Regions from separate parts of the Pantoea sp. X-Soil-YNGN-844 genome, predicted to be linked through region 4. Evidence: predicted binding sites of a transcription regulator. Region 4 holds the regulator's gene; each other region holds the start of a gene.
What was found. Region 4 encodes PhoB, which activates phosphate uptake and scavenging genes when phosphate is short. Its sites were predicted from a motif close to CTGTCATAAAACTGNCNNAT; they were not measured.

Region 1 (7,624 bases), 2.4 Mb from region 4:
AAGGCTTCATTGTCGCCAAACGCCACCTGCTGTAACTGCGAGGGTGCCATCAACGTTACGTCACTGCAGGCGCTGGCGCGTTGCCAGAGCGCGTTATGAATCACCGGATTTTCGATGATATGGCCCAGATGCGACAGGCCCTGCTGCTCATCATCAAAGGCGATGGTGCCGAAACTGTCCTTATCCCACACTTCCATGCCGTGATATGCGCGGCAGCGCAGCGAGAGAATGGTCGACCAGACATCCAGCTTCTGCAGCAGCCGTTCGCTGGCAGCGTTGATTGCCGATACGCGAATGGACGGAGACGCACTCAGCGCCAGCGGTGGCTCCGGCGATTTTTCCAGCACGGCGATGCGCAGTCCGCTGCCCTGCAAGCCGCAGGCCACTGCCAGCCCCACCATACCGCCACCGGCAATCACCACATCAAAAGTTTGCATCTGAGCCTCTTTATTAACGCTTAACCCAGCCAAGCGTACGCTCAGCCAGTTGATTTCGTAGCCACGGCAGATGATCCATCGCCAGCAGACCCAGGTTGCGACCGGCCACCATCGGGCCATAGCGATTCGCAAAGACACGAACCAGCCCGTCGGTAATACCGATGGTCGCGGCGCGGTCGGGCTGACGACGCTGCTGGTAATGGTTCAGCACCGTATAGCTGCCGGGGTCCTGCTGCTGGCGATGGGCGGCGGCCAGGGTTTCGGCCAGCGACATCACATCCCGCAGGCCAAGATTGAAGCCCTGACCAGCAATCGGATGCAGCGTCTGCGCTGCATTGCCCACCACCGCCACGCGGTGGGTCACGGGCGAGATCGCCCGGTGGAGTGCCAGCGGGTAGTATTCACGCTGACCGGTGTGGGTGAATTTGCCCAGGCGCCAGCCAAAGGCACGCTGCAAATGGCTAAGGAATTCGGCCTCGCTCCACTCCTGAATCTTTTGACGCTCCGACAGCGGATGACACCAGACCAGTGACAGACGGTTGCCGGACATCGGCAGCAACGCCAGCGGGCCATGCTCGGTGAAACGCTCGAATGCCCGGCCCTGATGAGGCAACGCAGTGGTGACATTGGCAATCACGGCGAGCTGCTGATAGTCGTCCCGCTGCCACTGAATACCGCACGAGGCGGCCAGCGCAGAGCGCGTGCCATCCGCCGCCACCAGCAGTTTGCCGCTCAGTTGCTCGCCACTGTCCAGCGCCACCTCTACCTGCTGCTCGCTGCGTTGGGCATGCGTGACGCGCGCCGGACAGCGCAGCGTCACGCCTGGCGCTTTTTTCAGTTCAGCAAACAGCCGCTGACCGACGTCAAACAGTTCGACCACCTGTCCCAGCGCCGGAATAGCGTAATCAGCCGCTGCCAGCGACACAAAGCCGGCGTGCCCGCGGTCGGAAACATGGATATCGGTAATCGGGGTGGCACAACTGGCGATGCGCTGCCACAGATTGATGTCCGCCAGCTGCTGGCAGGTGCCGGCAGAGAGCGCAATCGCGCGGCCATCGAAACCAGGATGCGCCCGACTGCCAGGCTCACTGCTTTCAATCAGCGTCACCGGCAGTGTGCCCTGGGTAATATGGGAGATCGCCAGCGCCAGCGTCGCCCCGGTCATGCCGCCTCCGGCAATCAGAATCGTCATGCCTGTTTTGCCGCCGCCATTAGTGCTTCAATCTCATCGGCCTCTTTCACCACGCTGTCAGTGAGATTCTCAATGCCATCTTCCGTAATGACAATGTCATCTTCGATTCGGATACCGATGCCACGATACTGTGCGGGCACGTCCGCATCCGGGGCGATATAAAGGCCCGGCTCAATGGTTAACACCATGCCCGGCTCCAGAATCCGGTCGCGGCTGGGGGTCCCGTAGTGACCGACATCGTGCACATCCAGCCCCAGCCAGTGGCTCAGGCCGTGCATAAAGAACCGGCGATGCGCCTCTTCGGCAAGCAGGGTATCAACGTCGCCTTCAAGAATGCCCAGTTCAACCAGACCGGTAATCATGATTCGCACCACTTCATCATTCACTTCACGAATGCTGACGCCAGGGCGGAACAGCTCAAGCGATCGGTTCAGCGAAGCCAGCACAATGTCGTAAATCGCGCGCTGCGCCGGGCTGAATTTGCCGTTAACCGGGAAGGTGCGGGTTATATCGCCCGCATAGCCATAGAATTCACAGCCTGCATCGATAAGCACCAGATCGCCGTCGCGCATTTCACTTTCGTTTTCGGTGTAGTGCAGAATGCAGCCGTTCTCTCCGGATCCCACAATGGTGTTGTAGGAGGGATAACGCGCCCCGTGGCGGGTAAACTCATGATGAATTTCCCCTTCAAGCTGGTACTCGAACAGGCCAGGCTTGCAGGTTTGCATGGCACGGGTATGCGCCAGTGCGCTGATTTCCCCGGCGCGACGTAACAGCGCAATCTCCTCTGCATCTTTGAACAGGCGCATTTCATGCACCCACGGTCGCCAGTCAGTAACGGTAGCGGGGGCATTGAGATTCTGACGGAAACCGCGACGCAGCTTGTCCAGCGCGCTGAACACCAGCGTATCCGCATGGGCATATTCGCCCTGCGCATGGTAAATGACGTCAAGGCCATTCAGCAGCAGGTGCAGCTGTTCGCCGATATCGCTCCAGGGTAAGGCACGGTCGACGCCCAGTTTTTCGGGAGCCGCTTCCTGACCCAGCCGACGACCAGACCAGACTTCTGCTGCCGGGTCACGCACGCGGTTAAACAGCACGCTGTGATTATGATTTTCGTCGCTTTTGATCAGTACCAGCAGTGCCTGCGGCTCGTTAAAGCCGGTGAAATAGCTGAAGTCGCTGCTCTGACGAAACGGGTATTCCGTGTCATTACTGCGTGTCACTTCTGGCGCAGCAAAAATCAGCGCTGCGCTGCCAGGCGCCATCTTTGCCAGCAGCGCCTGACGACGCTGCAGGTATCGTTCCAGTGAAATCATCTCTGCACTCCCTGTAAACTGACCGGTTAAACGCGTTGACCTGAAATTAGTGTAGCGTCGGTTTTTGCACTTCTGGCGCGGTGGGCTGGGGACGGGTAAACGTATCGTGGCACAGCAGTGCGGCGACACGCACATATTCGATCACCTCTTCCAGCGACTGCTCCAGCTCTTCCTGGTCTTCATCTTCTTCGTAACCAAGCTGGGCGATAGTGCGCAAATCGTCGATTGCTTCGCCGGTTTCGCCGGTGACCTTATCCAGTTTAGGCTGTGTTACGCCCAGGCCGAGCAGAAAATGGTTAACCCAGCCTGCCAGTGCATCTGCGCGGTCAAAGACAGTGATGTCATCGTCAGCAGGCAGCATCAGCTGAAACAGGAAGCCGTCATCTTCCAGCGTGGTGGCCGTGTGCTCGTGCAGCGCCGCCAGCGGCACGGCAAGAGTGTGTGAAAACGCCATGCCTTCGTTAGCCAGATCGTGTACCAGTGTCTTCCAGCTGGTGTCCTGGTTACCGCCACAGAGGATCCCGCTCAGCAGGCCATGCATTTCCGCGGGCGTCATGCCAACGCCCTGCTGGGAGAGCACAGCCGCGAGCGCGTTGTAATCGGGGGTTGCGTTCTGTAAGGACATAAGTTTTCATCGTCGTTGGCAGAATAAGTTCGTGTTATGCTACCACTAGCTGCCTCAAGGTTTCCAGAAAAGGGGTTGTATCTTATTTCGTGGGTCTATATAGTTGCCCGCCTCCCAAGCCATTGACTGCTAAGGGAGTTGCGAGCGAAGTAATCAGTCAGGAAGGTGGCATGTCTGCACAACCGGTAGATTTACAAATTTTTGGTCGTTCGTTGAGAGTGAATTGTCCGCCAGAGCAGCAAGATGCGCTCAATAGCGCGGCTGAAGATCTCAATCAACGGTTGCAAGATCTAAAAGTTCGCACTAGAGTCACAAATACAGAACAACTGGTGTTCATCGCCGCGTTAAACGTCTGCCACGAGCTGGCGCAAGAGAAAGTGAAAACGCGCGATTATGCTGCTAATATGGAACAGCGTATTCGTATGTTGCAGCAGACGATAGAACAGGCACTGGTTGAGCAAGGTCGCATCTCTGAGCGTGAGGGTGCGAAGTTCGAATAAAACTTCATGGTTGCTATCGTTACAGCAACGGTGAGGTAAATTTTCTCTGAGATGTTTGCATGTGGGCCAGTCCCCTGAGCCGATATTTCGAAAAAACAGAATGTGACGCTCTGTAACCTGTGTGCATGCTCGGTTCGTCCGAGAAGCCTGATGGTTACGACGGCATGTTCACCTTGAACCAAGGGTTCAAGGGTTACAGCCTACGGCGGCATCTCGGAGATCTCCCTTTCTGTAGTCCTGCTTTTTTCCCCGGACCGACATGTTATAGTCGCTGCACAGCGGCTTAAACGGCGGGGAAATCATGTCTGAACCTTCCATGTCATCACCTTCAATGTTACAGCGTCAGGAAATTCGTCAGCAGGTGCGCCATCTGCGTCGTGCCATGACGGATGAGCAGCAGGCTCAGGCGGCCGAACAGCTCGCTGAACTCGCCCTTAACTACGCTCCAGTTACTGCTGCGCGCAATATTGCCCTGTTTCTGTCGGTTGATGGTGAGCTGAATACCCGTCCGCTGATTGCCCGGCTCTGGCATCTGAAGAAAGCCGTCTATCTGCCGGTTTTACACCCTTTCTCCCCCGGTAATTTACTGTTTCTGCGTTACTCGCCCGATACGCCACTGCTCCCGAATAAACTGCGCATTCCTGAACCGCCGCTCGATATCCGACAGTTGATCACCCTTGATCAGCTGGATCTGATGCTGGTGCCACTGGTGGCCTTTGATCAGCATGGGCAGCGACTGGGGATGGGTGGCGGCTTCTATGACCGCACGCTGCAGAACTGGCGACAGCACGGTTTTTTGCCCGTCGGCGTGGCACACGATTGTCAGCAGGTCGATAACCTGCCGGTTGCAGAATGGGATGTGCCTTTGCCAGCGGTGATGACGCCGTCAAAGCTCTGGCAGTGGGAGTAGAAGAAGCACTGTTAGGGGATTTTCAGACGGCTTAAACCCATATTTGGGCGCATCTGGCAGCAATGAAATAGCTCAACGCGCAGGGAACATGGTCAGAAGAGGAAAGCGTCCCGCGCAAGGGACAAAAACGCCGGGAGCGTTTTTGAACAGCGCAAAGCGTTGGCCCGTTCACGGGCGCACCTCAGGGATGAGGTGCGTAATCGCGCGGGACGAGCATGCGATGGATGGCGGCTTTTGCGTCTTTCCGATCTGACCGTGTTCTCTTCGCAGTCTCGGTCTTACAGCAAATCGGGACAGACTGTATTAACTACCTGAAGAAACGCGACTAAGCGCCTCTCCAGGTGTGTATCGCTTAGTAAAGCAGACGCGCGCGGATAGTGCCCGGAATCGCTTTCATCAGCTGCAGCGCGTTCTCTGCCACTTCTGGCTCTGCATCAATGTCGATAACCACATAACCCATAAACGGCGAGGTCTGCAGATACTGCGCGGCGATGTTGATGCCCTGCTCTGCGAAGATCTGGTTGATGGCCGTCAGCACGCCGGGACGGTTTTCATGGATGTGCAGCAGACGACTGGCGCTGATACCGTGAATCGGCAGTGACACTTCCGGGAAGTTAACAGCCGAGAGAGTCGAGCCGTTATCAGAATATTTCGCCAGCTTACCCGCCACTTCAATTCCGATGTTCTCCTGCGCTTCTTCTGTCGAGCCGCCAATGTGCGGTGTCAGGATCACGTTGTCGAACTCACTCAGTGGAGAGATAAACGGCTCGCTGTTGGTGGCAGGCTCGGTCGGGAAGACATCGATGGCTGCGCCACCCACATGCTTGCTGGCCAGGGCATCACACAGCGCCGGAATATCCACGACGGTGCCACGTGAGGCGTTAATCAGCAGCGCACCGGGTTTCATCTGCGCCAGTTGCTCTGCACCGATCATATCCTGTGTAGAGGCGGTTTCCGGCACGTGCAGGCTGACAACGTCGCTCATGTTGAGCAGATCGGCCAGATGGCGTACCTGGGTGGCATTACCCAGCGGCAGCTTGTTTTCAATGTCGTAGAAAAAAACATGCATACCCAGGCTTTCTGCCAGCACGCCCAGCTGCATCCCAATATGACCGTAACCGATAATACCCAGCTTTTTACCACGTGCTTCAAATGAACCTTTGGCAATCTTATTCCAGATACCACGGTGTGCTTTCGCATTCGCTTCGGGGATGCCACGCAGCATCAGCAGCATCTCACCAATGACCAGCTCTGCCACCGAGCGGGTATTCGAGAACGGTGCGTTGAACACCGGAATACCCCGGCTCGCAGCCGCCTGCAGATCAACCTGGTTAGTGCCGATACAGAAACAGCCAACGGCGACCAGCTTTTCAGCCGCCGCAAAAATCTCTTCAGTGAGCTGGGAGCGGGAACGGATACCAATGAAGTGCGCATCGCGGATCGATGCTTTTAACGCGTCGGAGTCCAGTGCGCCCTTGTGGAATTCGATGTTGGTGTAGCCTGCAGCCCGCAGATTATCCAGCGCGCTCTGATGGACACCTTCCACCAGCAGGAACTTAATCTTATCTTTTTCCAGTGATACCTTTGCCATTTCCCGATCCTATTCAGCATTCAATGAGGACTACCATAAGCCAGCCTTCTGTCAAAATATCAAAAAAATCGCGTCCGGCAATACAAACGATTGCCCGGCAGCCAGCACGGCAACGGCTGACAGCAGCACATTGCCGGACAAAATCATGAGGTCAGCGATGAAGAGAGAACGAACCTACTGTCGATGACGGTTATGTGACATAAGTCACCAAATTTCACCGACGCGAGAAAAGATGATTTGCAGGCAGAAATAACCGGCGCCTTTACAGCGCCAGACAGATCATTTTTTGATGGTTTTCACGCCATCAGGACCGCCAATCAATGCGATATCGGCACCGCGCGCGGCAAAAAGGCCAACGGTAACGACGCCAGGCAAGGCATTGATGGTTTTTTCGAGCTCAATCGGATCGAGAATGCGCAGATTATGCACATCAAGAATAATGTTGCCGTTATCGGTCACCACGTTCTGACGATACTCAGGTAAGCCGCCCATTTTCACCAGCTGACGCGCCACGTAACTGCGCGCCATCGGAATCACTTCGACCGGCAGCGGAAAACGCCCCAGCACATCGACCTCTTTTGAGGCGTCAGCGATGCAGATAAAGGTCTCGGCCACCGCGGCTACGATCTTTTCACGCGTCAGCGCTGCGCCGCCGCCTTTGATCATTTGCATCTGTGGGTTGATCTCATCCGCGCCATCAACGTAAACCGACAGCAGGTCAATCTCGTTCAGATCGAACACCTGAATGCCCAGACTTTTCAGCTTCTGGGTAGAGGCGTCGGAGCTGGAGACGGCACCTTCGATCTGATGCCTGACCGTGGCCAGCGCATCAATAAAGTGGGCAGCGGTGGATCCGGTGCCTACACCAACAACGGTGCCCGGCTGCACATAGTCAAGTGCAGCCCAGCCAACGGCTTTTTTCAGTTCATCCTGGGTCATGGTATGTTTAAAACCTGTGCGACAACGAAGTGCGCGTAGTATAAAACAAGGCTTGCTGAAAATGCTCGGCTGTCCGACGTGGATTTAACGCTTTGGAAGCCAGCCCACAAA
Region 2 (7,624 bases), 950 kb from region 4:
CCGGCAGGTTTGCCAGCGGCTGCATCATGTCGGTGCTCCAGAACTGGTTCGACAGCGCCGTAAACAGCAGCGGAGCCGTTTCCCCTGCGATGCGGGCAATCGCCAGCAGCACGCCGGTGATGATGCCGGAGACCGAGGCTTTCAGGGTGATGGCCGAGATCATCTTCCACTTCGGTGTGCCAAGCGCATAAGCCGCTTCACGCATGCTGTCTGGCACCAGCCGCAGCATATTTTCGGTGGTCCGAATCACAATCGGCACCTGCAGCAGCGCCAGCGCAATTACCCCGGCCCAGCCTGAGAAGTGCTGCATCTGCGACACGACCAGGGTGTAGACGAACAGGCCAACCACAATGGAGGGAGCTGAAAGCAGAATGTCATTAATAAAGCGTATTACTTCTGACAGGGCCGATTTGCGCCCATATTCCGCCAGATAGATCCCGGCCATGATGCCCAGCGGCGTGCCGAAAAAGGTCGACCAGAAAATCAGCAAGCCACTGCCCGCCAGGGCATTCGCCAGCCCGCCGCCCGCCGTATTCGGTGGTGGCGTTGATTCGGTGAACAGGGACCATGACAGCCCATCCACGCCACGCGATACGGTGGTGAAAAGGATCCACACCAGCCAGAACAGGCCAAACGCCATGGTCAGCAGCGACAGCGTCAGTGCAATTTTATTTTTCGTGCTGCGCCAGGACTGCATTTTACGACGTGATGCGTCCAGTTCGGCGCGCGCCTGAATTTCAATCGTGGTCATGAGCGCGCTCCTTCACTTTTCGCCAGTCGCATAATCATCAGCTTTGAAATGGCCAGTACGATAAAGGTAATCACAAACAGGATCAGGCCCAGCTCCATCAGCGCGGCGACATGGACACCCGATTCGGCTTCCGCAAATTCGTTGGCCAGCGCCGAGGTGATGCTGTTACCCGGCATAAACAGCGACGGGCTGTCGAGCTGGTAGGTGTTGCCGATAATAAAGGTCACTGCCATGGTCTCACCCAGCGCACGACCCAGTCCCAGCATCACGCCGCCAATCACGCCATTTTTGGTAAATGGCAGGACGATGCGCCAGATCACTTCCCAGGTGGTGCAGCCGATGCCGTAGGCTGACTCTTTCATCATTACCGGGGTCTGCTCAAAAACGTCGCGCATCACCGAGGCGATGTACGGGATGATCATGATCGCCAGAATCACTCCCGCCGCGAGGATACCGATACCGAAAGCGGGGCCGGAGAAGAGCTCGCCGACAATCGGAATACCCGACATCACATCGTTAACCGGCGTCTGGAAATATTCGGCAAACAGTGGCGCGAAGACAAACAGGCCCCACATGCCGTAAACAATGCTCGGAATTGCTGCCAGCAGCTCAATGGCGGTACCCAGCGGGCGACGCAGCCACCCTGGCGCGAGTTCAGTCAGGAACAGTGCGATACCAAAACTCACCGGCACGGCGATAATCAGGGCGATAATGGAGGTCACAAGGGTGCCGTAGATCGGAACCAGTGCGCCAAATTGTTCGTTGGGCGCATCCCAGGTTTTGGTCCACAAAAAGGCGAAACCAAACTTCTGGATGCTGGGCCACGAGGAGATGATCAGGGAGACAATAATGCCGCCCATCAGTAACAGCACAATCAGCGCAGCCAGCCTGACCAGCGCGCCAAAAATTCTGTCACCTTGTTTGCCTGGGGCTTTGAATGCCGGCTTCGTTGCAGCCATAGAAGTCTCAGTCTTCAGAAGTTATCAGGGCGGCATGAGCCGCCCGTTGGGTCTGACCGGACAGCCGTCCGGCCAGGGTCGGTCAATTACTGATAAAGCGCTTTACCAGAACTGTCTTTGATGTTGGCTTTCCAGGCGGCGCGAATCTGCTCGGTCACGCTCTCTGGCAGCGCAGCATAATCCAGCGCTGTGGCGGTTTTGCTGCCGCTTTTGTAAGCCCAGTCGAAGAACTTCAGCACTTCAGCGCCTTTGGCCGCATTCTCCTGATCTTTGTAGATCAGAATGAAGGTGGTTGAGGAGATTGGCCAGGCATTCGCGCCCTTCTGGAAGGTCAGATCCTGTGCGAACGATTTGCTCCAGTCAGCGCCTTTAGCGGCATTACTGAAGCTGGTTTCGCTCGGCGCGACCGCTTTACCATCGGCATCGATCAGTTTGGTGTAGGTCAGATTGTTCTGTTTGGCATAGGCGTATTCCACATAGCCGATTGAACCCGGCAGACGCTGAACAAATGCAGCGACGCCGTCGTTGCCTTTACCGCCCAGACCCACCGGCCAGTTAACGGTGTTGCCTTTACCGATTTTGCTGTTCCAGTCCTGGTTTACCTTCGCCAGATAGCTGGTGAAGACGAACGAGGTGCCTGAACCGTCAGCGCGACGCACCACGTTGATGTTGGTCTCTGGCAGTTTTACGCCCGGGTTAAGCTTGGCGATCGCCGGGTCGTTCCACTTTTTGATGGTGCCTAGGTAGATATCACCGACGGTTTTGCCATCCAGCGTCAGCTGACCTGACTTGATGCCCGGCAGGTTAACCGCCAGCACCACGCCACCGATCACGGTAGGGAACTGGAACAGACCATTTTTCTGCAGATCTTCATCTTTCATTGGCGCATCGGACGCACCAAAATCAACGGTTTTGGCGATGATCTGTTTGACGCCGCCAGATGAACCGATGCCCTGGTAGTTAATTTTGCTACCGGTGGCTTGCTGATATTCTGCTGCCCACTTGGCATAAACCGGCGCCGGGAACGTCCCGCCTGCACCAGTGAGATCGGTGGCCGCAAAAGCAGATACCGCGCTTACGGCGAAGGTGGTGGCGAGGATTCGGGCTACGGTGCTACGCATCAGTGTCATATTCCCTCCAGGGGAGAAAAGTCAGGCTAGGGGCCGTTTTAGTAAGAGTCTGTGATTGCTGCAGGAGGGAAAATAGGACAGTTTGATGACAGTGAAATGTACGAAATATGACAGTTATATGACAAAGGGCCAGAATGAAGTGGGCCCGCGACGGGGCCCACCAGGTTATTCCACGGTAACCGATTTCGCCAGGTTACGCGGCTGATCGACGTCGGTGCCTTTGATCAGGGCGACGTGATAAGAGAGTAACTGCAATGGCACGGTGTAGAAGATCGGCGCAATCACCTCTTCCACGTGCGGCAGCGGGATAATCTTCATCCCGTCACTGTCGCTGAAGCCCGCATCCTGATCGGCAAACACATAGAGCAGGCCGCCGCGTGCGCGCACCTCTTCGATGTTGGATTTCAGCTTCTCCAGCAGTTCGTTGTTAGGTGCCACTACGATCACCGGCATGTCCGCATCAATCAGCGCCAGCGGGCCATGTTTCAGCTCGCCTGCGGCGTAGGCTTCCGCATGAATGTAGGAGATCTCCTTGAGCTTCAGCGCCCCTTCCATAGCAATCGGGTATTGATCGCCACGGCCCAGGAACAGCGCGTGATGCTTGTCAGAGAAGCCTTCGGCCAGATTCTCAATCAGCTTATCCTGCGCCAGCATCTGCTCAATCCGGTTCGGCAACGCCTGCAGGGCATGAACGATCTCATGCTCAGTCTCCATAGACATCCCTTTCAGACGACCCAGTTTCGCCACCAGCATCAGCAGCACCGCTAACTGAGTGGTGAACGCTTTGGTGGAGGCGACGCCGATTTCGGTGCCCGCTTTGGTCATCAGTGCCAGGTCAGATTCCCGCACCAGTGACGAACCCGCCACGTTGCAGACCGCCAGCGACCCCAGGTACCCTAGCTCTTTCGAGAGACGCAGCGCTGCCAGGGTATCTGCCGTTTCACCCGACTGCGACAGGGTGATCAGCAAGCTGTTTTTCCGCACCGCTGACTTGCGATAGCGGAACTCTGAGGCGATCTCCACGTCACAGGGGATATTTGCCAGCGACTCAAACCAGTAGCGTGACACCATGCCGGAATTATAAGAGGTGCCGCAGGCGATAATCTGGATATGCTCCACCTGGCTCAGCAGCGCTTCTGCACCCGCGCCCAGTTCGCTGAGATCAACCTGACCCTGGCTGAAGCGCCCACTCAGGGTGCTTTTCAGCGCCATCGGCTGTTCATAGATCTCTTTCTGCATATAGTGACGGTAAATGCCTTTGTCACCGGCATCGTATTGCAGGTTCGATTCGATCTCGGCACGCGTCACGGTGTTGCCTTCACGGTCAATTATCGTGACATCACGACGGCTGATCTCGGCGATATCACCCTCTTCCAGATAGATGAAGCGGCGGGTCACCGGCAGCAGGGCCAGCTGATCGGAGGCGATAAAGTTTTCACCCATTCCACGGCCAATCACCAGCGGGCTGCCGGAACGGGCGGCCACCAGCAGTGACGGATCTCGGCTGTCCATAATGACCATGCCATAAGCACCGCGCAGCTGTGGGATCACTCGCAATACGACTTCGCGCAGCGAACCGCCCTGCTTCTGCTCCCAGTGAACCAGATGCGCCACCACTTCGGTGTCGGTTTCAGAGGCAAAGACGTAGCCGCGTTCGATCAGCTCAGCACGCAGCGGCTCATGGTTTTCGATGATGCCGTTGTGCACGATGATGATGTGCTCTGAGACGTGCGGATGCGCATTTGCTTCCGACGGCTCGCCATGGGTTGCCCAGCGCGTGTGCGCGATGCCGGTACCACCAATCAGCGGCTGCTGTTCAGCGGCTTCCGCCAGTTTCTGCACTTTCCCTAACCGCCGCAGGCGCGTGACGTGCCCCTGACGATCGACCACGGCCAGACCGGCCGAATCATATCCGCGATATTCAAGACGACGCAGACCTTCCAGCAGAATCTCTGCGATATCGCGTTGCGCTACTGCACCAACAATTCCACACATAATGATGTTTTCCTGACTACATGGCTTTTCGCCACTTCTGTTGTCATGCGACCTGATATCCGGCTTTGCCGGTTCCCCGAGCCTTGTAGAGAGTGGGGATTATAGTTTTGGCACTGCACTGCATCGGCCCGCATAAAGCGGGCCGTTAAAAATTTTATTTTTTCTTCACCGGACGCTGCCAGTCCGCTTTGTGATTCTGCTCTTTACGGTTATAGACCAGACCGGCTTCGGTCACATCTTTCATGATGGTGGTACCTGCCGCAATGGTAGTGCCTGCTGCGACGCTGACCGGAGCCACCAGTTGCGTATCTGAGCCTACAAATACGTCATCGCCTATCACGGTTTTGAATTTGTTCGCGCCATCGTAGTTGCAGGTAATGGTGCCTGCACCGATGTTCACGTTGTCGCCAATCTCCGCATCGCCAAGATAGGAGAGGTGACCCGCTTTCGATCCCTTGCCCAGACGCGCTTTCTTCATTTCGACGAAATTGCCCACGTGAGCGGCGTGCGCCAGCTCACTGCCAGGACGCAGACGGGCAAAGGGTCCGACGGTACAGGCGGTAGCGAGATGAGCATCCTCGATCACCGTATAGGGGCTGATTTCACAATCATCGCCGATCACGCTGTTTTTGATGATGCAGCCCGCGCCGATTTTGACGCGCGAGCCCAGCGTGACCTGGCCTTCAATAATGACGTTAGTGTCGATTTCGACATCCCGCCCATGTGTCAGCGTCCCGCGCAGGTCAAACCGTGCCGGATCGCGCAGCATCACGCCGGCCAGCAGCAGTTTTTCCGCCTGTTCAGCCTGGTAAGTGCGTTCTAATGTCGCCAGCTGCAGACGGTTATTCACGCCATCGGTTTCACTGATGCGTGCCGGATGAACCGCATTGATCACCCGACCTTCCTGATGCGCCAGCGCGATAATATCGGTGATGTAATACTCACCCTGTGCATTGTTGTTAGTGAGCTGTGACAGCCAGCGTTTTAAATCGCCGCCGTTGGCGATCAGAATACCAGTGTTAATCTCTTTAATGGTGAGCTGCGCCGGGGTGGCATCTTTCTGTTCGATAATGCCGGTGATGGTGTCGTTCTCGCGCACAATGCGGCCATAGCCGGTCGGGTCATCCAGTACCACGGTCAGTAAGCCGATGCCACCCTGCGGTTTTGCTTCGCGCAGGCGCTGTAATGTCGCCTGAGTAATCAGCGGCACGTCGCCGTAAAGCATCATGATATCTTCATCATCGGCAAAAGCAGGGGCGGCCTGCTGCATGGCGTGGCCAGTGCCGAGCTGCTCGGCCTGCAGCACCCAGTTCAGCGTGCTGTCGGTAAGTGTCGCTTTCAGGCGGTCACCGCCGTGACCATAAACCAGATGCACCTGCTGTGCGCCCAGCCCTTTGGCAGCATCGATCACGTGCTGAACCATCGGTTTGCCTGCCAGCGTATGCAGAACTTTAGGCAGATCGGAATACATACGGGTGCCCTTGCCAGCAGCAAGAATCACCACACTCATCGCACTGTTAGACATAACTATCCTGAGTGAATTTTTACGGGTGAAAGTAAAACGGTTTGGGGTTGAGATTACTACATTTTTCTCAGGCCGAAATTAGGCGGACAGGCAGATCGGGCGCCGCAGGCAAAAAAAATGCCAGCCCGAGGGCTGGCATTTCGTGACGCATAAAGCTGGATTACATCGCTTTTTTGGTCAGTTCGATCACGCGCAGTTTAGCAATGGCTTTCGCCAGCTCGGCAGAGGCCTGAGCGTAGTCCACGTCGCCGTGGCTGCTGTTCATGTGCTCTTCTGCTTTGCGTTTTGCTTCCAGAGCACGCGCTTCGTCAAGATCGGTACCGCGAATCGCGGTATCGGCCAGAACGGTGCTGCTGCCCGGTTGCACTTCCAGCACGCCGCCAGAGAGGTAGATATACTCCTCTTCGCCGTGCTGTTTCACGATACGGATCATTCCAGGCTTAATGGCAGTCAGCAGCGGCGCATGGCCAGGGAAAATCCCCAGTTCACCTTCGCTACCTGACACCTGAATTTTCTGTACCAGACCAGAGAACAACTGCTCCTCTGCGCTGACCACATCCAGGTGATAAGTCATAGCCATAATCTTCCTCCCGGGAAACCGTTATTACAGTTTCTTCGCTTTTTCCACGGCTTCTTCGATGGCACCAACCATGTAGAAGGCCTGCTCTGGCAGGTGGTCAAACTCACCTTCCATGATGCCTTTAAAGCCACGGATAGTGTCTTTCAGCGTAACGTATTTGCCCGGTGAACCGGTGAATACTTCCGCAACGAAGAACGGCTGAGACAGGAAGCGCTGAATCTTACGCGCACGTGCCACCAGCAGTTTGTCTTCTTCAGACAGCTCATCCATACCGAGGATGGCGATGATGTCTTTCAGTTCCTGATAACGCTGCAGCAGTGACTGAACGCCACGCGCAACATCATAGTGTTCCTGACCGACAACCAGCGGATCCAGCTGACGGCTGGTAGAGTCCAGCGGGTCAACGGCCGGGTAGATACCCAGAGAAGCGATCTGACGGCTCAGCGTTACCGTTGAGTCTAAGTGCGCAAAGGTGGTTGCTGGTGACGGGTCAGTCAGGTCATCCGCAGGGACGTAAACGGCCTGTACGGAGGTGATTGAACCGGTCTTGGTGGAGGTAATACGCTCCTGCAACACACCCATCTCTTCTGCCAGCGTTGGCTGGTAACCTACCGCAGATGGCATACGACCCAGCAGTGCAGAAACTTCTGTACCGGCCAGGGTATAACGGTAGATGTTATCGAT
Region 3 (7,624 bases), 750 kb from region 4:
GGTTTGATGTTATGGCCCAGCGCCAGCGCCTCATCCACCTCGTCCAGTAGCTGAGTCCAGGTCAGTTTAAAGGTCTGGTCCTGAGTAAATTCCGGCACCATGTAGTGATAGTTGGTGTTAAACCATTTCGTCATTTCTGCCGCCGCCGCAGGCTCGCCAGTCGGCGCACGACCGCGCCCCAGACGAAACAGCGTGTCGAGATCAACGGTCCCTTCTTTGTTCTGATGACGCGCGGGCACGTTGCCCAGCAGCAGGCTGGTGGTCAGCACATGATCATACCAGGCGAAATCGCCGACCGGCACCAGATCGACACCCGCCTCTTTCTGTTGTTGCCAGTGTCGGGCGCGCAGCTCGCGGCCCGTTGCCAGTAACGCCAGCTGCGTGCTGTCGCCCGCCCAGTAACTCTCCAGAGCTTTTTTCAGTTCACGACGCAGGCCAATTCGGGGAAAGCCGAGGGTATGGTTCAGGATAGTCATATGCTGTTCTCCAGATAATCTTTCACTTTGGCTTAAATGGGCAGCCAAAGATGTTTAGCCGTCCAGATGTTTACACTGCTATACTCTGCGGGTACTGTATGTTGCTCAAGCGCAATATGTTCATTTTCGATGTGAAGGACTCTCATGATCGAACTCAAGCACCTGCGGACGCTTCAGGCTCTGCGCAATACCGGATCGCTGGCGGCGGCGGCGGCCCAGCTTCATCAGACGCAATCGGCGTTGTCTCACCAGTTCAGCGATCTGGAGCAGCGGCTGGGATTCCGCCTATTCGTGCGTAAAAGTCAGCCACTGCGTTTTACGCCGCAGGGCGATATTCTGCTGCAGCTGGCGGAACAGGTGCTGCCGCAGATTCAGCAGGCGTTGCAGGCCTGCCATGAGCCGCATCAGACCACGCTGCGGGTAGCGATTGAGTGTCACAGCTGCATTCAGTGGCTGACGCCCGCGCTGGATAAATTCCGGCAGAGCTGGCCGCAGGTGGTGATGGATTTTAAATCGGGCGTGACCTTTGATCCCCAGCCCGCTCTGCAACAGGGTGAGCTGGATGTGGTACTGACCTCCGACATTCTGGCGCGCTCGGGCCTGTTCTACTCGCCGATGTTTGATTATGAAGTGCGGCTGGTGCTGGCGACGGATCATCCGCTGGCGCAGGTTGAGCAGATTTCACCGGAAGATTTAGCCGATGAAGTACTGATGATCTATCCGGTGCAGCGTCAGCGTCTGGATATCTGGCGTCACTTCCTGCAGCCCGCTGGCGTCAGTCCGGCCCTGAAAAGTGTGGATAACACCCTGCTGATGATTCAGATGGTGTCGGCACGCATGGGGATTGCCGCACTGCCGCACTGGGTGGTGGAGAGTTTTGAGAAGCAGGGTCTGGTCGTCACGCGCACGCTGGGTGAGGGTCTGTGGAGCCGTCTTTATGCCGCCGTGCGTGAAGGTGAGCAGCGTCAGCCGGTGCTGGAAGCGTTTATCCGTTTTGCCCGTCAGCACGCCTGTGAGCATCTGCCATTTGTGCGCGATGCCGCGCTGCCCGGTACGGTGTTGCAACGGTAATCCGGCCAGCACAAACCTGCGCGAACGCGGGCAAAATCCCCTATAATGCGCAGCCTGTCGACTGACCATGAGAAGATCTCACCATGACTAACAACGATATTCTGCGCAGCGTGCGCTACATGCTCAACCTGAGCGATGCCAAAATGGTGGAGATTTTTGCGCTGGCAGAATGTGACGTGCCGCAGACAGATATTCAGGCGTGGCTGAAAAAAGATGACGATGCGGCGTTCCGTCCCTGCCCCGATGTGCTGATGGGTTATTTCCTGAATGGCCTGATCTTTTACCGTCGCGGCAAGAGTGAAGATGCGCCCGCACCATCGATTGAACGCAAAATGACTAACAACATCTTCATGAAAAAACTGCGTATCGCTTTTGATCTGAAAACCACCGACATTCCTGATGTACTGAAGCGCGTGAATTTTACCGTTTCACAGGCTGAGATTGGTGCGATTTTCCGCAAACCTGATCATAAGAACTATCGCGAATGCGGCGATCAGATTCTGCGTAACTTCCTGAAAGGGCTGGCGATGATTCAGCGCCCTAAGAGTGAGAAGCCTGCTTAACGTCTGTGGCTGATCGCTTCGGGTACCTGCGTGGTCAGAAGTGGCGCATCTGATCGCAAAGAAAGCCTGCATCCATGCAGCACGGCCTCGCCATCCCTGGCTCGGACGCTTTGCTCCTCAGTTGCGCCACCTCTTCCCTCAAGCTTCTTCATGGCTTTTTAATCAGCAACACCAGGCCAGCCCTGGGGAGTGAAAGCGGGTCATCGGTGGAGCGTTCGTCGCACGGGAAAAAGCGCCGGGGGCATTTCTGAACCATCCTGTAAGATTCCTTCGCAATCGCACACGCCAGCTCCAACGCGAATGCTCTACGTTTCAGCGCTCCATCCCCTCCTTCATATTCGCTCTGAGCCATTAATAATCGCGATGATGCTGTTAAGTCTCCAGGGCTGGCGCGTCTGAAGAGCGAAGCGTCCGGGCCAGGGATGGCCCGGCCGATCCACAGGGATGTGAGATTCCTTAGCGATCGGACGCGCCAGCCCGGGAGGCCGCACCCATGCAACAGCCCTGTTTATGATAGGTCACCGCGCCCCACCACCCAGCGCTTATGCACCCACAGCGAGGCGATGATCACCAGCGCGCCCGCAATAAAGCTCGGCCAGTGCGGTTTCTGCTGCCAGATAGCCAGATTCACCAGCAGCCCGGCAGGGACGTGCATGTTATTCATGATGCCCAGCGTACCGGCATCGACCTGCGTCGCACCGTAGTTCCACATAAAATAGCCGAGACCGGAAGCCGCAACGCCCAGCCAGACCAGAATGCCCCACTGCAATGAGGTGGTCGGCAACTTCTGTGGATTGCCCCAGGCACACCAGGCAATCACCGCAATCAACACCGCCCCCAGATAGAACCATGAGAAGGCCGTATGCTGCGGCATGGGACGGGTTTCCTGCAGACGCTTATAACCCACCATGCCTGCCGCGAAGCAGATGTTTGCCAGTTGCACTAACAGCAGACCAAACCAGAAATGATCGCTGACTTTGTCATAACGAATAATCGCCGCACCCGCCACCGCCAGTAACGCACTGAAGATATAGCCGATGCGCAGCGGACGACGGCTGATCAGATCGTAAATCAGCGTCACATAGAGCGGCGTCATCACCGTAAATAGCAGGAATTCTGACACGCTAAGGTAGAGATAGGCTTCGAAGCTCAGCAGATACATCACGCCCAGTTGCAGCATCCCCACCAGCATATACAGCAGTAGCGTGGAAGGGCGATAACCCCGCCAGCGCAGGAAAGGTATGAATACCAGCGCAGCCAGCGCCAGCCGCATCAGCACAGAGAACCAGCTATCCACCTGCCCGGCGAGGTATTCGCCAATCAGGCTGAACGAAAAGGCCCACAGAATGGTGGTAATAATCAATAAAAACACGGCAACGACCCCGAAATTAACAGGCCGACAGTGTAAACAATGTGCCGCCGTCAGGCTGTGAAATCTGGTTGACATCTGATTATAAACCAGGCGATTAAACAGCTGACCGGATAGCCTGCTTACACTTCCTGATACATCAATCGACAGAATAGGTTTTCAGCCAGATAAAATGCGCGAAATGATCCATCAGATGATCACTTCCGCTCCTGACTGTAATAAAACTGTAACAAATGTGTCATTCATCACAGTAACGTTGCGCAACTAACACTATTCTTTGCGCGAAATGGAACATTCTGCATCCATTTTTTTCTGCACTTTCCTGCTCCAACCTGCCGGGAATGAAAAACCATAATGTGCCCTGGAGGGCCTCACTGATGCTGAGCATTTTTAAACCTGCACCACGTCAGCCGCAGGTGGCGGCGGATCACGTTGATCCGCTCTACCGTCGTCTGCGCTGGCAAATTTTCATCGGGATCTTCTTTGGTTATGCTGCCTACTACCTGGTCAGAAAAAACTTCGCACTCGCCATGCCCTATCTGGTCGAGCAGGGTTTTTCACGTGGCGATCTCGGGTTTGCCCTGTCCGGCATATCCATTGCCTACGGCTTTTCAAAATTCATCATGGGCTCGGTCTCTGACCGATCAAACCCGCGCGTCTTCTTACCAGCCGGTCTGATTCTGGCCGCAGCAGTGATGCTGATCATGGGATTCGTCCCCTGGGCGACCTCCAGCATCATGGTGATGTTCGTACTGCTGTTTATCTGCGGCTGGTTCCAGGGTATGGGCTGGCCACCCTGTGGGCGCACCATGGTTCACTGGTGGTCGCAGAAGGAGCGCGGCAGGATCGTTTCGGTCTGGAACTGTGCGCATAACGTGGGCGGTGGTATTCCGCCACTACTCTTCCTGCTCGGCATGGCGTGGTTCAACGACTGGAAAGCGGCACTCTATATGCCTGCGTTTGGTGCCATTGCTATTGCGATTATTGCCTTTGCGCTGATGCGTGACACGCCGCAATCCTGTGGCCTGCCACCGATTGAAGCGTATAAAAACGACTACCCGCCCGACTACGATGCCAGCCACGAAGAGGAGCTGACGGCAAAACAGATTTTCATGAAGTATGTGTTGCCGAACAAGCTGCTGTGGTACATCGCGCTGGCCAACGTCTTTGTCTATCTGCTGCGCTACGGCATCCTCGACTGGTCACCCACCTATCTGCGCGAAGTCAAACACTTCACGCTGGATAAATCGTCGTGGGCCTACTTCCTGTATGAGTATGCGGGGATTCCGGGAACGCTGCTGTGTGGCTGGATGTCGGACAAAGTTTTCCGGGGCAATCGTGGTGCGACCGGCGTGTTCTTTATGACGCTGGTGACCATTGCGACCGTGATCTACTGGCTGAACCCGGCGGGCAATCCTGGCGTCGACATGGCCTGCATGATCGTGATTGGCTTCCTGATCTACGGTCCGGTGATGCTGATTGGTCTGCATGCGCTGGAGCTGGCACCGAAAAAAGCAGCAGGGACGGCGGCGGGCTTTACCGGCCTGTTCGGTTACCTGGGTGGCTCGGTCGCGGCCAGCGCCATTGTCGGTTACACCGTTGATTACTTCGGCTGGGACGGCGGCTTTATGGTGATGATTGCGGGCTGTGTGCTGGCGGTTATTCTGCTGTTACTGACCATGGTCAGCGAACACAAACACAAAAAGACCCTCGTCTGACGGTAATAAACAAGGGCCGGCTATCCGGCCCTTGTTTACGCTGACGGCTTAAGCCAGATAGAGCGTGCGCAGCGTCTGCGGCACCGCATCATCGGCATTCGAACCAATCACATCCAGCTCCGGCAGCGTATCTTTCAACCGCTGATGGGCGTTCTGCATGATATAGCCCTTACCTGCCATGCTCAGCATCTCCACATCATTCATACCGTCGCCAAAGGCAATGCAGCTCTCCAGCGAATGACCCAGCGTTTTCGCGACCGCTTCCAGCGCATGTCCTTTCGACACGCCGCCCGCCATCACTTCCAGGCAGGTTGGCAGCGAGAAACTGACGTTAACCCGATCGCCCCAGCGCGCTTCAATCGCCTGCTCCATTGGGATCAGATGCTCAGGGTTTTCGCAGGTAAAAAAGACCTTGCTGATGTTGCTGGTTGGCAGCAGGCCCGGCTCATAGACCTGATAGTTGAAGACTGACTCACGAAAATAGTCCTGCTCAGCCGGGCTTGAACGGCTAACAAACCACTCATCGTCGCGGTAAACGTGCGTCAGAATATCGCTGTGATGATACTGCAGGCCAAACAGGTCGCTGGCGATATCCTCATCCAGATTATGACTGAACACCAGTTCGCCCTCTGCGTTATGCACGCGCGCGCCGTTCGAGGTGATCATATAGGCCGGAATCGCCAGGCTGTCGCGCATCTGTCCGACATCAATATGATGACGGCCGGTGGCGAAGACAAAGTGAATATCCTTAGCGACCAGCTGCTGCAGCGTTTCACGTGCAAAAGGGGTCAGGCGATGTTCGGGAGAAAGCAGCGTGCCATCCAGATCGGATGCAACGATGTGATACATGAAAACCTCGGGTATCTGGTTCTGCCGGTTTTTACCGGTCGGATAAATAACGTCAGTGGTGCGATGAAAAAAAGTCGACCACTGCATTGAGTGCTTCGGCACGCATCTCATCTTTTTCAAACAGGATCTCGTGACGCGCGCCATCGATCACCCGTGGCTGATTACCTTCACACGGATGACCCGCCGCCGCCATCGCCGCACAAAACAGGTCCTGCGAACGATTGTCGACCACCCGATCGTCGCTGGCCTGTAACAGCAGCAGCGGCGTAGTGATCTTATCCACCTGACTGATGATGTTGCGCCCCGCATGGATGCCTTCGCGTACCCAATGGTAGGTCGGTCCGCCCACACGAATCGCCGGATCGTCCGCATAAAAACGCAGGCTACGCCGGTAACGCTCGGCGCTATGGGTCAGCCGGTTAATGCCAAACGGATGCGCGCGCCAGCGTCCGGTGCCGAGCGCATAGCCATCGCGTAAGGCTGGACGTTTCTCCGCCCAGTCCAGGATACGATGAGCCAGAAAAGAGGGCAACGGTAAGGCGATGCCAAACATCGGTGCCACCAGCGCAACGGCATGAAACGCCTGCGGCTGGCGCGCCAGAAACAGCGTTAAAATCGCGCCACCCATCGAGTGAGCCAGCGCATAGCGCTGCTGATAATGGCCGCTGACGATCTCTTTCAGATAGAGCGTTTCAAGATCATCAACGTAATGCGTGAATTCTGCCACGTGACCGCGGTGTGAATCTTCCAGCAGCCGATCGGAGCGCCCCTGACCGCGATGGTCCAGGATCACCACATCAAATCCGCAGTGAAACAGATCGTACGCAAGCTCAGGATATTTTATGTAACTCTCGATGCGTCCCGGCACAATCAGGATCACACGCTTGTGTTGCGGCGATGTGAAGCGGACATAGCGCAGCGTCAGATTACCCACGCCGGTAAACTCAAGCTCCTCCCGACGGTGCCAGAAATCGAGCAGCGGCCCGGTGGCGAAGGCTGCAAAGGCTTTTTCCCGTCGCAGCCAGCTGGCTTTGTGTTGATTCATTCGCCCTCCTGATGACCGGATACAGAGTCCTGAACGCCCTGCGCAGGCCGTAGCGCCGCGCTTATTTCTGGCGTATTGTGTCACAAATCCGCGACTAAAGAGAGCCTGACCCATGACCATCGAATGGTGGCTGACCTACCTGCTTACCACCACAATCCTGAGCCTGTCGCCGGGTTCCGGTGCAATCAATACCATGAGTACCGGGATCAGCCACGGTTATCGCGGCACGGTGGCTTCTATCTCTGGCCTGCAGGTCGGCCTGGCATTGCACATTGTGCTGGTCGGTATCGGGCTGGGCGCACTGTTTTCGCAGTCGCTGCTGGCGTTTGAAATTCTGAAATGGGCCGGTGCAGCCTATCTGGTCTGGCTGGGTATTCAGCAGTGGCGCTCAGCAGGCGGCATCGATCTGGATGCGGTCGCCAGAGCGATGCCGCGTCGTCGCCTGTTCAAACGTGCCGTGCTGGTTAATCTCACCAACCCGAAAAGTATCGTTTTTCTGGCGGCGCTGTTCCCGCAGTTTATCCAGCCGCATC
Region 4 (7,624 bases):
CTGAGCCTGTCGCTGCTGCTCAAGCTGACTTTCACGGTCGCTTTGCTGCTGCTGCCACGCGGCTAAGGCCTCGCGATCGGCAAGCGGGAAGGTAAGTGCCAGCTCACCGCTCAGCGCCTGCCATTGCTGCTCAAGCTGATCAAGCTGTTGCTGCATCCCGGCGATTTCCTCGCGCAGGGCCTGCTGCTGCACTACTGACTGCTTCAGCTGTTCGTTTTTTGTCGTGCCCGCTTCGCGCAGTGCCTCGGTTTGCTGCTGCAGCGCAGCCCGGCGCTGCTGGTTAGCACTCACTTCCAGTGTGCTGTAGGCCTCGACGGCGGGATGAGTGCAGGAGCCGCACAGCGGGCAGGGCTGATCGGCGGTGAGCCGGGCGCGGTAATCGCTGAGGTCGACAATCTGCTGCTCCAGCGCGCAGATTTTTTCGACATCATCCAGCTGCTGTTTTTCGCGTTTCCACGTCTCGCGCAGGCTCTGGAGTTCCACTTCACTCTGCTGATGCGCTTTTTCCAGCGCGCTCAGCCTGTGCTGGCGCTGGCCCAGCTGCTGGTGCAGCGGCTGCCACTGGGTTGAGAGCAGCAGCAGTTGCTGACGCGCCGGACGGCTGTTTTGCAACTGGCTTAATGCCTGCCGCAGTGCAGCCGGTGGATGCTGCTCCTGAAGCGAAGTGAGTGCCTGCTCCGCCTGCAACAGCGCCTGGCTGGCCTGTTGCTCCGCCTGCTGGCGCGGCAGTGCCTGTTGTGCCTGTTGTTGCTGTTTCGCCTGTTGCGCATCGATCTGTTGCTGTTGCTGCTCGCGCTGTTGTGTCAGGCCCGCCAGCGTCGCCTCACGCTGTGCCAGCAGAGCAAAATTCTCCTGCCATACCGGCAGCGAAGCGCCCCAGTACGCCAGATCGGCCAGCTGCTCGCGTAACTGATGCTGTTCGGTAATCGCCTGCTGCCAGCCCGCGACCTGCTGCATCTGCTGCGTCAGGCTGGCCTGGGTCTGGTCGGCATGCTGCTGCTGCCGGGCATTTTCCTGCTGCTGCTCTGCAAGCTGCTGCTGCAGCGTGCTAATCCGCTGATCCAGCGGCAGGACCTGTTCCGTCAGCAGGCTCTCCTGCTGCTGCTGTTCCTGCTGCGCCTGCTGGCGGGCGGTCTGAGCGGCCACATAATTTTGCTGATGATGCTGCTGCTGGTTCTGCGCCTGCTGCTGCGCCGCGGTAAGCTGCTGATAGCGGCTCTCAGCCTGCTGCTGTTCACTGCGCAAGGCGTCGCGCTGCTGCAGTTTAATCCTCAGTTTTTCAGCCGGTTCGCTGCGCGCCAGACGCTGGCGGTCGGTTTCCGCCGCCTGTGACGCGGCCTGCACCTGCTGCAGCGTCGCTTCAGCCTGCTCACTCTCCTGCTGTAACTGCTGTGCCTGCTGCTGCCACTGCTGCTGTTGCTGCGCCTGCTGATAATCCGCGCTGAGCTGCTGTTCAGCCCTGGTCAGATCGCTGAGCTGCTGTTGCAGCGCGTCGCGGGCGTCGCTATCCAGCAGCGCCATCGCACCCGCCTGGCTGCGCAGCAGATCCAGCTGGGTTTTCGCCTCTTTATGACGCTCGTAGATGGCAGCGGAAATCAAGCCATAGATTTCAGTGCCGGTCAGCTCCTCCAGCAGTTCGGCGCGTTCACTGGCTTTCGCGTTGAGAAAGGCGGCGAATTGTCCCTGTGACAGCATCATTGAGCGGGTGAAGCGTTCGAAATCGAGTCCGGAGAGGGTTTCGATCATCTTCAGCTTGTCACCGACTTTATCGGCAACAATGGTGTTGTCGTCACAGCGCGCCAGCTCAACGCGCGGTGCCTGTAACTTGCCGTCAGCGGTGCCACGCGCGCGGTTCTGGCTCCAGAAGGCGCGCCAGGCTTCACCTTTGATCTCAAACTCGACCTCAGCCAGACATTCTGCGCAGTCGCGGGTCATCAGCGCATTCTGGCTCTGGGAAATCGCGCCCAGGCGCGGCGTCTGGTGATAGAGCGCCAGGCAGATGGCGTCCAGCAGGGTGGTTTTACCCGCCCCGGTGGCACCGGTAATAGCGAACAGGCCGTTGCTGGCAAAAGGCTCGGCGCGGAAGTCGATGAACCATTCACCGCGCAGGGCATTGAGGTTTTTAAACCGTAGCGTAAGGATCTTCATTGGGTCTCTTCCATGGCGGCCAGCGTCTGGCGGAACAACGTGATCATCTCGTCGATTTGCGCCGGTTGCAGCTCTTCATCCAGCGCCAGGCGGCGGGCAAAGACCTCTTCCACCTTCAGCTCACTCAGCGTTTCGTTGTCGAGCCGCGCCAGGCTCTGCTGCCGCTGTTCACGGCTGCGGCGCAGCAGCAAGACTTCGACCGGCAGTGTGGCGGTCAGGGTTTCGACCTGACGTTGCAGATCGCTGAGGTACTCCTGAGTGGTCACTTCGATGTCGAGCCAGGTCGGTTTTTCCTGCTCTGCCGAACTGAAGGCATTTAACTGTTCCGCAATCTGTGCCAGCGAACCTTTCAGCACCTGCATCGGCTGCGCCTGCGGCACCACCAGCGGCGTAACTGACTGCAGGCCGCTGGCCGCCAGCTCCAGCAGGAAGACGCTTTTTTCAGTCCCCAGCTCATCAAAGCTCAGTGGAATCGGTGAGCCGCTGTAGCGGATATGCTCGCTGCCCGCGACCCGCTGGGCGCGGTGAATATGGCCGAGCGCAATATAGTCAGCAGCGGGAAACGCGCTGGCGGGAAACGCGTCCAACGTGCCGATGTAGATGTCGCGCACCGAATCGCTCTGGCTGACGCCGACGGTGGTGAGGTGACCGGTAGCAATGACTGGCAGCGCATAGCCCAGCGCCTGGGCGGCGGCGAAACGCTGCTGATAGTGGTGGGCAATCGCCTCCAGCAGCGAGGTCTGCTTGTCGCGTCCCGACTGACCCGCCCGGCTGCGCAGGATATCGCGCGGGCGCAGATAGGGAATGGCGCACAGCAGGGCAGCCGGCTCGCCCTGGCGGGTGTTGAGCAGCAGCACATCATCCTGCGCCTGCGGGGTGGCGATCACCCGCGTGTTGAGACAGGCCAGCAATTCGCGTGACTCGTTCAGCGTTGCCACGGAATCGTGGTTACCCGCCAGCACAATCAGCTGACAGCCGGTAGGCTGCAGCGCCACCACGAAGCGGTTAAACATCTCGCGGGCGTAGCTGGGCGGCGTGCCGGTATCAAACAGGTCGCCTGCAATAATCAGCGCATCCACCTGATGCTGTTCAATCTGGATCAACAGCCAGTCAAGAAACGCCTGATGTTCCGCCGCCCGACTTTTGTTGTAGAAGAACTGCCCCAGATGCCAGTCCGCAGTATGAATAATGCGCATGATGAGTCCCTGCCGTTGTGATTCGCTGGGCGATTATACTGGCTCTGCGGCCAAAGCAAAAAATGTCGCTGCGCTGTCATAAATGATTACCAGTGAGGTTACAGGCAGGTTATGTTTTTCATAAAAGTGTCACAAATCTGACGCATAATGGCGCCGCGAATCTCAGTGACAGCCGTCATAATCAGCAGGAGTAATAATGGCTAAGCGCATTTTGGTTGTGGAGGATGAAGCCCCCATCCGTGAAATGTTGTGTTTTGTTCTGGAGCAGAACGACTATCAGCCAATCGAGGCGGAAGATTATGACAGCGCCGTTGGCAAGCTGATTGAACCCTGGCCCGATCTGATTTTGCTGGACTGGATGTTACCCGGTGGCAGCGGGATTCAGTTTATCAAGCATCTGAAGCGCGAGGCGATGACCCGCGATATCCCGGTGATGATGCTGACCGCGCGCGGCGAAGAGGAAGATCGGGTGCGCGGCCTGGAAGTGGGTGCCGATGATTACATTACCAAGCCGTTTTCACCCAAAGAGCTGATGGCGCGGATCAAAGCGGTGATGCGCCGCATTTCGCCGATGGCGGTGGAAGAGGTGATTGAGATGCAGGGGCTGAGTCTGGATCCCTCCTCACATCGCGTGATGTCCGAAACCACGCCGCTTGAGATGGGCCCCACCGAATATAAGCTGCTGCACTTCTTTATGACTCACCCGGAACGTGTCTACAGCCGCGAACAGTTGCTGAACCACGTCTGGGGCACCAATGTGTATGTGGAAGATCGCACTGTCGATGTTCACATTCGCCGTTTACGTAAAGCGCTGGAAGTCTCCGGCCACGATCGCATGGTACAAACCGTCCGTGGAACAGGGTATCGTTTCTCTGCCCGCTACTAAACGGAGCCTTTACCGTGCTGGAACGCCTCTCCTGGAAGAGATTACTGACAGAACTGCTGCTGGCCTGTCTGCCTGCGGCGCTGCTGGGCCTGCTGTCTGGCGGCCTGCCCTGGTGGCTGCTGCTGAGCGTATTGGTGGTGCTGTTGTGGCATTTTTACAATCTGATGCGGCTGTCGCACTGGCTGTGGCTCGACCGCACCATGACGCCACCGACCGGGCGTGCCAGCTGGGAACCGCTGTTTTATGGGCTTTACCAGATGCAGCTGCGCAACCGGCGGCGGCGGCGTGAACTGGGCAATCTGATTAAGCGTTTCCGCAGCGGGGCCGAATCGCTGCCGGATGCGGTGATCCTGACCACGGAAGAGGGCACTATTTTCTGGTGTAACGGCCTGGCGCAGCAGCACCTTGGCCTGCGCTGGCCGGAAGATAATGGCCAGAATATCCTCAATCTGCTGCGTTACCCGGAGTTCTCCCGCTATCTTCGCCAGCGCGATTTTGACAAGCCGCTGACGCTGGTGCTGAACAACAAACTTCACATGGAATTCCGCGTCATGCCCTACAGCGAAGGGCAGTGGCTGCTGGTGGCCCGTGATGTGACGCAGATGCATCAGCTGGAAGGGGCGCGCCGCAACTTCTTTGCTAACGTCAGCCATGAGTTACGCACGCCGCTCACCGTGCTGCAGGGCTATCTGGAGATGATGAATGACTCGGTGATGAGTGAGCCGTCGCGCAGCAAAGCGCTGCACACCATGTCGGAGCAGACGCGCCGCATGGACAGCCTGGTGAAACAGCTGCTGACGCTGTCGCGCATTGAAGCCGCGCCCGCGATCGATCTCAAAGAGAAGGTCGATGTGCCGGTGATGCTGAAGCTGCTGCAGCATGAGGCGGCGACGCTGAGTGGCGGTCGTCACGATATCCATTTCCATACCGATCCCCATCTGAAAGTGTTCGGCAACGACGAACAGCTGCGCAGTGCCATCTCCAATCTGGTTTACAACGCGGTGAATCACACGCCGGAGGGCACGCGGATCGATATCAGCTGGCTGCGTGGCAAGCAGGGCGCGACCTTCCGGGTGTGCGACAACGGGCCGGGTATCGCCTCTGAACATATTCCGCGTCTGACCGAGCGGTTCTACCGGGTTGATAAGGCGCGTTCGCGCGCCACCGGCGGCAGCGGGCTGGGACTGGCGATTGTGAAACATGCGCTGAGTCACCACAACGCGCGGCTCGATATCACCAGCGTGCCGCATAAAGAGACCTGTTTTACCTTTACGCTGCCCGCAAGGTTGATTGTCAGCAGCGTGATGCAGGAGAATGCCGTTCATTAATCGCTGCCGGATCTCTCTGATGCGCCTCCTTGTTTTGTTAATCGTCTCTCTGCTGCCGGGTCTGGCGCTGGCCCAGCCCGGCGCACTCTCCGGCAATCTCAGCAGCGTCGGATCCGACACGCTCGGCTATCTGATGACCCTGTGGGGCGAAGATTTCAGTCGTCAGGCACCGGGCGTCAATGTGCAGGTTCAGGCCTCCGGTTCGTCTACCGCGCCGACCGCGCTGGCGGCGGGTGCCGCACAGCTTGGGCCGATGAGTCGACCGATGCAGGCCGATGAACGTCAGGCCTTTGAGGCGCGCTACGGCTATCCACCGCTGGCGGTGCCGGTGGCAATGGATGCGCTGGTGGTGGTGGTCAATCAGCGTAATCCGCTGCAGCAGATTGAACCGCGCCAGCTCGACGCTATTTTCTCCATTACCCGCCTGTGTGGCGCGCACAGTGTGCCGCTGCGCTGGGGCGATCTTGGTTTAACCGGCGACCAGTGGCGCGAACGGCCGATTCAGCGTTATGGCCGCAACTCCGCCTCCGGCACCTGGGGTTTCTTCAAACAGCAGGTGCTGTGCAAAGGCGATTTCCGCAGTGACGTAGCGGAGTTTCCCGGCTCGGCCGCGGTGGTGCAGGCGGTGGCTGGTAATTCGCGCAGCATCGGCTACGCCAGTTTTGGCTTTCACCTCAGCGGCGTAAAAATGCTGGCGGTGGTGAATGACCAGGGCCAGGCGATTGCTCCGGATGCCGATGCTATCCGCAGCGGCCGCTATCCCTGGGCGCGTCCGCTTTATCTCTATGTCAACAAAGCGCCCGGCAAACCGCTGCCACCGCTGGTAGCCGCGTTTCTGCAACAGGTGCTTTCCGTGCAGGGACAGCGGCGTGTCAGCGAAGCGGGCTACCTGCCGCTCTCTGACAGCCAGATGGCGCAGGCGCGCGCAGCGCTGCAATAATCTTCCAGCATGAATTTTTTTCATCATCGCTGAATTTTCTTCAGTTGCAGACAAAGGTGACTCGTGTCACTCTGCATTCGGACATATAGCCATCCAGATGGCTATTTATATCAGAATGTAATTATTTCCTGCCGTAATCATTTGCAGGAAGGTCAGGAGTGATCATGCAAAGAGAAACCGCCCCGTTCCGCGCCGACACCGTTGGCAGCTTTCTGCGTCCCGCTGCAATTAAGCAGGCACGCGAACAGTTTTCAGCCGGAGAGATTGATGCTGCCGCCCTGCGTCAGGTTGAAGATGTGGCAATCCGCGATGTGGTCGCGAAACAGCGTGAAAATGGCCTGAAAGTAGTGACAGATGGCGAGTTCCGTCGCGGCTGGTGGCACTTCGACTTCTTCTATGGTCTTGACGGCGTTGAGAGCTATGAAGCGGAGCAGGGCATCCAGTTTAATGGCGTGCAGACTAAAGCGCATGGCGTGAAAGTGGTGAGCAAACTCGGTTTCCCGGCGGATCACCCGATGCTCGACCATTTCCGCTTCCTGCAGAGTATTGCCGGTGATGCGGTGCCGAAGATGACCATTCCCAGCCCCAGCGTGCTGCACTTCCGCGGTGGCCGCAAAGTGATTGATTCGGAAGTCTATCCCGATCTGGCGGACTACTTCGACGATCTGGCGCAGACTTACAAACAGGCGATCAAGGCGTTTTACAACGCGGGCTGTCGCTATCTGCAGCTGGATGACACTGTCTGGGCGTACCTCTGTTCTGAAGATCAGAAGCGCGATATCCGCGCACGTGGCGACGACCCGGACCAGCTGGCCCAGACGTATGCTCAGGTGCTGAATAAAGCGCTGGAAGATAAACCTGCCGATCTGACCGTGGGGCTGCATGTCTGTCGCGGGAATTTCCGCTCAACCTGGATCTCTGAAGGCGGCTACGGGCCGGTGGCAGAAATCCTGTTCGGCAGCGTCAACGTGGATGCATTCTTCCTGGAGTATGACAACGCCCGTTCCGGCGGCTTTGAGCCACTGCGTTACGTTAAGCCGGGCCATCAGCAGGTCGTTCTGGGCCTGATCACCACCAAAGTGGGTGAGCTGGAAGATCCGGCGCAGGTGAAAGCCCGACTGGAAGA

Region 1: serA (phosphoglycerate dehydrogenase) is a predicted target of PhoB. The motif match lies at 6,756-6,775, and genes of this name have one in related genera.
Region 2: pstS (phosphate ABC transporter substrate-binding protein PstS) is a predicted target of PhoB. The motif match lies at 2,946-2,965, and genes of this name have one in related genera.
Region 3: glpT (glycerol-3-phosphate transporter) is a predicted target of PhoB. The motif match lies at 3,693-3,712, and genes of this name have one in related genera.

The regions. Positions count from the first base shown of each region.
Region 1 is NZ_AP036007.1:3,310,650-3,318,273, forward strand. It holds gene ubiI (FAD-dependent 2-octaprenylphenol hydroxylase) at 1-437, opposite strand, end outside; gene ubiH (2-octaprenyl-6-methoxyphenyl hydroxylase) at 451-1,629, opposite strand; gene pepP (Xaa-Pro aminopeptidase) at 1,626-2,948, opposite strand; gene AC6I8C_RS15330 (YecA/YgfB family protein) at 2,995-3,573, opposite strand; gene zapA (cell division protein ZapA) at 3,744-4,073, shown strand; RNA gene ssrS (6S RNA) at 4,114-4,297, shown strand; gene AC6I8C_RS15345 (5-formyltetrahydrofolate cyclo-ligase) at 4,390-4,983, shown strand; gene serA (phosphoglycerate dehydrogenase) at 5,336-6,574, opposite strand; gene rpiA (ribose-5-phosphate isomerase RpiA) at 6,854-7,513, opposite strand.
Region 2 is NZ_AP036007.1:9,512-17,135, reverse strand. It holds gene pstA (phosphate ABC transporter permease PstA) at 1-751, opposite strand, end outside; gene pstC (phosphate ABC transporter permease PstC) at 748-1,710, opposite strand; gene pstS (phosphate ABC transporter substrate-binding protein PstS) at 1,797-2,840, opposite strand; gene glmS (glutamine--fructose-6-phosphate transaminase (isomerizing)) at 3,006-4,835, opposite strand; gene glmU (bifunctional UDP-N-acetylglucosamine diphosphorylase/glucosamine-1-phosphate N-acetyltransferase GlmU) at 4,990-6,360, opposite strand; gene AC6I8C_RS00055 (F0F1 ATP synthase subunit epsilon) at 6,521-6,940, opposite strand; gene atpD (F0F1 ATP synthase subunit beta) at 6,965-7,624, opposite strand, start outside.
Region 3 is NZ_AP036007.1:212,545-220,168, reverse strand. It holds gene metE (5-methyltetrahydropteroyltriglutamate--homocysteine S-methyltransferase) at 1-476, opposite strand, end outside; gene metR (HTH-type transcriptional regulator MetR) at 621-1,547, shown strand; gene AC6I8C_RS00925 (YehS family protein) at 1,631-2,110, shown strand; gene AC6I8C_RS00920 (carboxylate/amino acid/amine transporter) at 2,619-3,482, opposite strand; gene glpT (glycerol-3-phosphate transporter) at 3,857-5,197, shown strand; gene yigL (sugar/pyridoxal phosphate phosphatase YigL) at 5,246-6,046, opposite strand; gene pldB (lysophospholipase L2) at 6,099-7,091, opposite strand; gene rhtB (homoserine/homoserine lactone efflux protein) at 7,204-7,624, shown strand, end outside.
Region 4 is NZ_AP036007.1:957,585-965,208, forward strand. It holds gene AC6I8C_RS04250 (AAA family ATPase) at 1-2,148, opposite strand, end outside; gene sbcD (exonuclease subunit SbcD) at 2,145-3,344, opposite strand; gene phoB (phosphate response regulator transcription factor PhoB) at 3,541-4,230, shown strand; gene phoR (phosphate regulon sensor histidine kinase PhoR) at 4,245-5,558, shown strand; gene AC6I8C_RS04270 (PstS family phosphate ABC transporter substrate-binding protein) at 5,578-6,498, shown strand; gene AC6I8C_RS04275 (cobalamin-independent methionine synthase II family protein) at 6,663-7,624, shown strand, end outside.